3 regions of the Pseudoalteromonas sp. Ld19 genome follow, and region 3 is predicted to be linked to each of the others. Evidence: predicted binding sites of a transcription regulator. Region 3 holds the regulator's gene; each other region holds the start of a gene.
The links. Region 3 encodes FliA, which starts transcription of late flagellar genes. Its sites were predicted from a motif close to CTAAAGNTNNNNNNNNNNNNGCCGATA; they were not measured.
Positions count from the first base shown of each region.

Region 1 (2,274 bases), on a different contig from region 3:
TTCACTTCATGCTTTGCAGCATCAACCATACGAGGGTATTTGATTTTCTCGTGATTCAGCGTGAATGTTTTCTTCATTACGTTCCTAATTACCTTGGTTTAATGATAGCGGCATTTCATGTCATACCATTTGCGATCATTATAGCAATTGCAATTAACTTTTGGATGCTTTTTTTGCACTAAATCAATTATTAGCCAATATCATTAAATTAATCAGTAATAGTGATGCGAAAACACAAAAAACAACATATAGGGTTACTCGATATACCTAACTTTTAAAGCTGTAAGAAGGTAAATCAATCGGTAAGTAAGAGTTAATTTTCTAGGTTAAATTACAATATGCATTTGTCCCTGAATCACATAAATAACACGCTTGCTTGCTATTAGATATTTTCTCAAGCAGTAACTAAGTGTAAAGGCTCATGTAAAGCATCGTTATTAAGGAGATCGTAAAAAGCAGCAGCGTCCATCGCTGGATTAGAAAGTTGCGTTTCTGTGTTTTTTATACGTCTACGCACAGCAAGCTCACAATTATCAATGATATTCAACGGAATATGCGTCACATCATCTCTTATAAAGAGGGGCTCTGGATTCAAACAATGATTCAATTTAATATCGTTCATTCCAGAGCGTTCTCCAGTACTGATCAATAGTGAAGCGTTATGTTGACCAATCAACATATCAAACTTATCTGGCGCTAAAAGCTGCTTAGGACCCACACCCAATTGTTTGCGAAGCGCATCATCGGTAATAATTGCGTCTTCGAGTTCTGTTTTTGGTAAGTGAAATTGGCTAAAATCAAGTGCGTCATGCGATAACATTGCGAGCAAAAGAGAAAACTCTCCTCTTCGCTGTTCGTGCACACTTTTGTTAAGCCGTGTGCTTAATTGGTTCTCTGTGATCAACAAACCATCGATTTGCATAGTCTTTAGCCGATTGTTGTAGGTTATAGATATTTATCGGCTTTTTTTTATTTTTCTTTAGTTTTTTTCTTTACTTAAATACATATTTTGCTATTATCAGCGCCGTTGCATTGGAGGGGTTCCCGAGCGGCCAAAGGGATCAGACTGTAAATCTGACGGCTCAGCCTTCGCTGGTTCGAATCCAGCTCCCTCCACCACTTTTCTTACCGCTAAGTTAAGTGGGGCCAAATGTAACAAAATTAGTGTGGAGGGGTTCCCGAGCGGCCAAAGGGATCAGACTGTAAATCTGACGGCTCAGCCTTCGCTGGTTCGAATCCAGCTCCCTCCACCACTTTTAATCTTCCCTAGTAAGCAATAAAATCTAAAACACCCATTGTAAGCTCATTCCATTAATTTTTAACCATTGTGATGCTGATTTATGATCAGGGTAAAACATTTCAACTCGCTGCCAAAATGCTTTACTGTGGTTTAAATGACGCAGATGTGCTAACTCATGAACTATTACATAATCAATTATGTGCTGTGGTGCACCAATAAGGTGTAGATTAAAGGTCAAATCACGTTTGCAGTTACAGCTCCCCCACTTTCTTTTATAAATCGCAATATTCAAATTGCGTGGTAAAGCCTCGTTCATTTGTGTACAAAAATACGTAAGTCGCATTTCTATATAAGCTGTTAGCTGCTCTTTTAAATACTCTTCTAATAATTTTTGATACTTTAATTGTTGATGTTTAACACGTTTAGATACCGTAATTAACAAGCCAGCTAGTTGTGGTTTTACACCAGAGTAGTGACCTTGCTCAAACTGCACATTTACTTGCTCAGAATAAATACATATTTTTTTAGTTTCAAAGGGGTATTGCTTGCAGTCAACAACAGTGAGTTGCTTAAGCAATTGCGCATCAACCCATGTCTTTTTTTCTAAAAGCCAGCTATCTATTTGCTTTTTTGCAATATAGCTAGGTGCATATACAGTTACCTGTTGGTTATGAACTTTAATCGCAACGGTTTTTCTTCGTGCGCTTTTTTTTAGCTGATATTCAAACACTTCAATTTCTCAAATATAAATATTATTTACCCATCTAGGTAATATATTAGCATCATCTTAATTAAAAAAATTAGCTTTATTAGTTAAAGTACTCCCGCATTCAGTCGTTATGAAATAGTGCTTTATTAACCGCAGTAAATTAACTGTTTATTAATTGCTTAATTATATTAAACTAAAATAGTGATATTACATTGTGAGTTATTATGCTGTCAGCTTTTTTCATTACGGACCAAGATCCTAGTTTAATTTTAAATGGGGTTTACGATCCTATTTTAGTCTCAATGTCTGTCCTAATCGCTATATT
Region 1 is NZ_JBISHA010000018.1:403,125-405,398, reverse strand. It holds gene ACJJVZ_RS09675 (DUF6172 family protein) at 1-77, opposite strand, end outside; gene ACJJVZ_RS09670 (VC2046/SO_2500 family protein) at 395-922, opposite strand; tRNA gene ACJJVZ_RS09665 (tRNA-Tyr) at 1,035-1,119, shown strand; tRNA gene ACJJVZ_RS09660 (tRNA-Tyr) at 1,169-1,253, shown strand; gene ACJJVZ_RS09655 (M48 family metallopeptidase) at 1,284-1,970, opposite strand; gene ACJJVZ_RS09650 (MHYT domain-containing protein) at 2,174-2,274, shown strand, end outside.
Region 1: a site for FliA is predicted at 957-983, ahead of ACJJVZ_RS09670 (VC2046/SO_2500 family protein). Genes of this name have one in related genera too.

Region 2 (2,274 bases), on a different contig from region 3:
CAGCACTTATAAAAGTACTGGCACTTTAATTCTGGCTGGTTATTTGCGTTGTAAAAAAACACCAGACTCAATGTGATGTGTATATGGGAACTGATCAAATATAGCAAAGCGCTTAACGTTGTGCGTACGTGTTAAGAGATCAAGGTCACGCTCAAGGGTTTCAGGATTACACGATATATAAATTATGCTTTCGTAGTTAGCCACTAAGTCACAGGTTAATTCATCCATGCCCGCGCGCGGTGGATCAACTAATATGGTTTGGCAGTCATAGCTTTTAAGGTCAATACCGTCTAAACGAGAGAAAGTACGCTCACCGTTCATAGCTTGGGTGAATTCTTCGCTCGACATACGAATAATATCTAAGTTCTCTACGTTGTTTTTAGCAATATTGTATTGAGCAGAGTGTACAGATGATTTTGATATCTCTGTTGCCAACACTTTATTAAACGAACCAGCTAACGCAATTGAAAAGTTACCGTTGCCACAGTAAAGCTCTAATAAATCATTTTTAAGTGGTTTACATAAATCTTGTGCCCACTCCAGCATACTAATATTTACTTTAGCATTAGGCTGAGTGAAACTGTTTTCTACTTGTTGGTAAATAAGCTCGTGACCATTAACTGTTAAGCGTTCAGTTACAAAGTCATCACCCAGCACTTCTTTTTGTTTGCGAGCACGGCCAATAAAGTCAATTTTGTATTTACTGCTCAGCTTTTCTTTAAGCACTTTAATTTCATTTAACCATTCATCATCTAGTGGCTTGTGATAAAGCAAACTTACTAAAATTTCACCACTTAGCGTTGATAGGTAATCTATTTGAAATAACTTACGACGTAATATTTCGCAAGGCTTAAGGTTTTCAATCATCACCTGCATTACTTCACCTACTAAAGGTGCTGCTGGATCAAACGTATCAACACGGATTTTGTCTTTTGTTTGTTGATCAAACATTATATGAAACAGATCGTCGCCATCATGCCATACTCTAAATTCAGCACGTTGACGGTAGTTAGTTGGCTCTGAACTAAATACTTCTAATTGTTCTACACCAAAACGTTGGAACTGTGCACGTATTCGCTGCTCTTTCTCGCTTAATTGTGCATCGTATTGTGTGGTATCGATTTTAATAACTGCCATTAACGTTACTACCTTATCTCTGAGATCTGTTTATCGGCGCTATTGTAGGGGGCGAGGCGTATTTGTCTAGTTTTGACTAGAATTAATGCTGTTTTTTTGTGCGTTCCCCTTTAGTTTTATACGTTATAGCCGATAATAAATTACTCACGCTTAGGAGACGAATTATGAAAATCAATAATTTTGGCTTTATGCCAAATAACAATATCAATAAATTCAATAATAAAGTAACGATACCACAGCCAACAATTAAGTCTCCTCAAGATAGTTATCAACAAAGCGGGAAAGAACTTGCTGCAAAAGTGTTGGGCGATAAGATGGCTGAGCAACTTGGCTTACCTGTTGCTGAGAAAAAAGCAGATAAGTCATTATTTGATTTTGGCGAGGTAGTTAAAAATGTACTCGATTTTGTGACAGGTACACTCAAAAATGCGAAGGCTAATGGTGCTGATGATGACAAGCTCAAAGGCATACTTGGTGAAGCCCGCAAAGGTGTGCAAATGGGGATTGATGATGCAATTGATGAATTAAAAGGTACCGGTGTATTTAATACCGATATTGAAGAAGGCATTAATAAGTCCAAAGAAGGTATCTTTAATGGTCTTAATAAGCTTGAAGATGATTTGTTTAACCCACAACCGGCGAGTGTGAGTATTAGTCAGGCTCAATACGCTAGTTTAAGCAATAACGCTGAATACAAATTTACTACTGCAGAAGGTGATGAAGTTAGTATTAGTTTCTCCGACTCTTTTGAGTCACAGTCAGCGAGCGGTTATCAAAAGCAGGGAAATAGTGAAGGGTATATAAGTGAATCATCGCAGTCTCGAGAGTTATCATTTTCTATGTCGGTTAATGGTGATTTAAATGAAGATGAACAAAAAGCGATTAATGAACTAATGGAAGACATACAAGGAGTGAGTAAAACTTTTTTTAGTGGCGATTTAGACAAAGCATTTGAAGAAGCGCAAGCGTTGAGTTTAGATAACGAACAGTTAGTCGCTTTCTCAATGGATTTAAGACAAACCAAAACGGTTGCAACGATAAAAAGCTACGAAGAATACAGGCCAATACCAGAGAAGGCGGTCTCGGAAAAAATAGCCCCTTTTAATGACGATTTAAAAGAAGTTTATACAAAAGCAG
Region 2 is NZ_JBISHA010000022.1:401,784-404,057, reverse strand. It holds gene ACJJVZ_RS18695 (DUF523 domain-containing protein) at 1-29, shown strand, start outside; gene trmA (tRNA (uridine(54)-C5)-methyltransferase TrmA) at 40-1,137, opposite strand; gene ACJJVZ_RS18685 (DUF5610 domain-containing protein) at 1,302-2,274, shown strand, end outside.
Region 2: a site for FliA is predicted at 1,246-1,272, ahead of ACJJVZ_RS18685 (DUF5610 domain-containing protein). Genes of this name have one in related genera too.

Region 3 (2,274 bases):
CTATATTAACTGTACCCACATCCTGCGCAGAAAACGCAGTGAGTAGATGAAGTAAGCTTTCTTCTACTTCTCTTACAAGCTCAATTACTCGACGAATAACTTGACCAGTCAAATCTTGATAATCTTGCGCCATTAAAACATTTGTCATTAAATTTTGTAATTCATCTGTTTTATTGTGTGAGTTACTCATAAACTTATCTATGCTGTGGCACAGAGTTTTAAACTCACCAAGCTCTATATCCCGACTCATTAACCGATCCCATGTCGGTTTAATGGCTGCTATCTCACCCGCTAACTCCTGAGTTATAGGGAGACTTGCCTCAACCGCATCCATGGTTTTATTTGCAGCATTCTCTGTCAATTCCATGACATAACTAAGTCGTTTTTTAGCATCCGGAATTGCATCGTTTGTTAAGTTTGTTAAACGCGAATCTAGCTCAAAACCTTTTAGAGCTTCATGCAATTGACGCGTTAACTTGCCAACTTCAGCAAATATCTCTGACTGCTCTTTAGACGCTGTATCCAAAATTAATTGATCAGCTTTATCTTGCTCGTCGTTTTCTAAAAAAACAACGAGTTGACGCGCTTGTTCTAAAGTTATTCGAGGCGCAGCAGGTGCTGACATAAGCCTCTCCCTATAATTAACCTAAGCGTTCAAACACTTTTTCTAATTTGGTCTTCAATGTGCCAGCTGTAAATGGTTTTACAATGTAGCCATTAACACCAGCTTGAGCAGCAGCTATTATCTGTTCTTTTTTAGCTTCAGCCGTTACCATTAAAACAGGGAGATGTTTTAACTTGTCATCCGCCCTAATTGCCCTTAAAAGGTCAATACCCTGCATACCTGGCATGTTCCAATCCGTCACGACAAAATCAAAAGACTGATTTTGTAGCATTGGTAAAGCAGTCGAACCATCATCTGCTTCTTGAACATTCGTAAAGCCTAAATCACGCAATAAATTTTTAATAATACGTCTCATTGTTGAAAAATCGTCAACGACAAGAATTTTCATGTTTTTATCCAAAACATCCTCCAGTGAGGTCTTAACCTTTATTTACTTACTACTAGTTTATCCAGTCATTGATTTTTGCTTTTAGCTTAATCATCGCCTGACCATGTATCTGACTCACACGCGATTCACTAACATCGAGTATATGCCCAATCTCTTTTAAATTCATTTCATCGTTATAGTACAAAGATAACACCATAGCATCTCGCTCTGGTAATGATTTTATTGCACTTAATAAAGACTCATTAAATCGTTCATTTTTAACATTATTAAAAGGTTTGTCTAGTGTTAAATCTTGACCTGCTGGAGTTATGACATCTTCATCAATTCCAAGGTCTTCTATACCCAACACTTTACTTGCATTTACATCGTTTAAAATATGATGGTACTCATTTAACGAAATATCAAGTTTTTCAGCAACTTCTATATCTGTAGGTTCACGATTTAAGTTTTTTTCTAATTCGTTTATCGTTTCAGCAACAAGACGACTTTTGCGATGCACAGAACGCGGAGCCCAGTCACCACGGCGCATTTCATCTAGCATAGCGCCACGGATGCGAATACCTGCAAACGTTTCAAAGCTTGCGCCTTTAGTTGCATCAAAGTTTTTTGACGCTTCAATCAGTCCTATCATACCCGATTGAATTAAATCATCGAGTTGTACACTTGGAGGTAGACGAGCAATTAAGTGACATGCCACTTTTTTAACCAGTGACGCATGTTTCTCAACAATCACATTTAAATTTTGTGTTGATTGATATCCCATAGCTCTATTTACCAATGTTGTCATAATTAGCCGTTAACCAGCTTCTCGATGAAAAACTCTAAATGCCCTGACGGTTGATTCGGTATTGGCCATTTGACCGCTTTTGTTGCCAGAGCTCGAAAAGCTACTGAAGCTGGAGAGCTTGGAAACAACTCCACAATAACTTTCTGCCGACGTGTCGCTTTACGCATATTTTCATCGTAAGGTATCGTTGCAGCTAGCTCCATAGAAATATCTAGGAAACGATCTGTTACTTTAGATAGCTTTGCAAACAATTCTTGGCCTTCGCGAAGGCTACGAACCATATTTGCAACAATTTTAAATTTATACACGCCATGCTCACGGCTTAATACTTTAATTAGCGCGTACGCATCTGTTATTGATGTCGGTTCGTCACACACGACGACCATTACATCTTGTGCTGCACGAGAAAAGCTCAGCACCATATCGGAAATGCCGGCGGCGGTGTCTACTATCAATATATCAAATTCGGTATTT
Region 3 is NZ_JBISHA010000021.1:689,547-691,820, forward strand. It holds gene ACJJVZ_RS15140 (protein phosphatase CheZ) at 1-625, opposite strand, end outside; gene cheY (chemotaxis response regulator CheY) at 642-1,025, opposite strand; gene ACJJVZ_RS15150 (RNA polymerase sigma factor FliA) at 1,066-1,776, opposite strand; gene ACJJVZ_RS15155 (MinD/ParA family protein) at 1,803-2,274, opposite strand, start outside.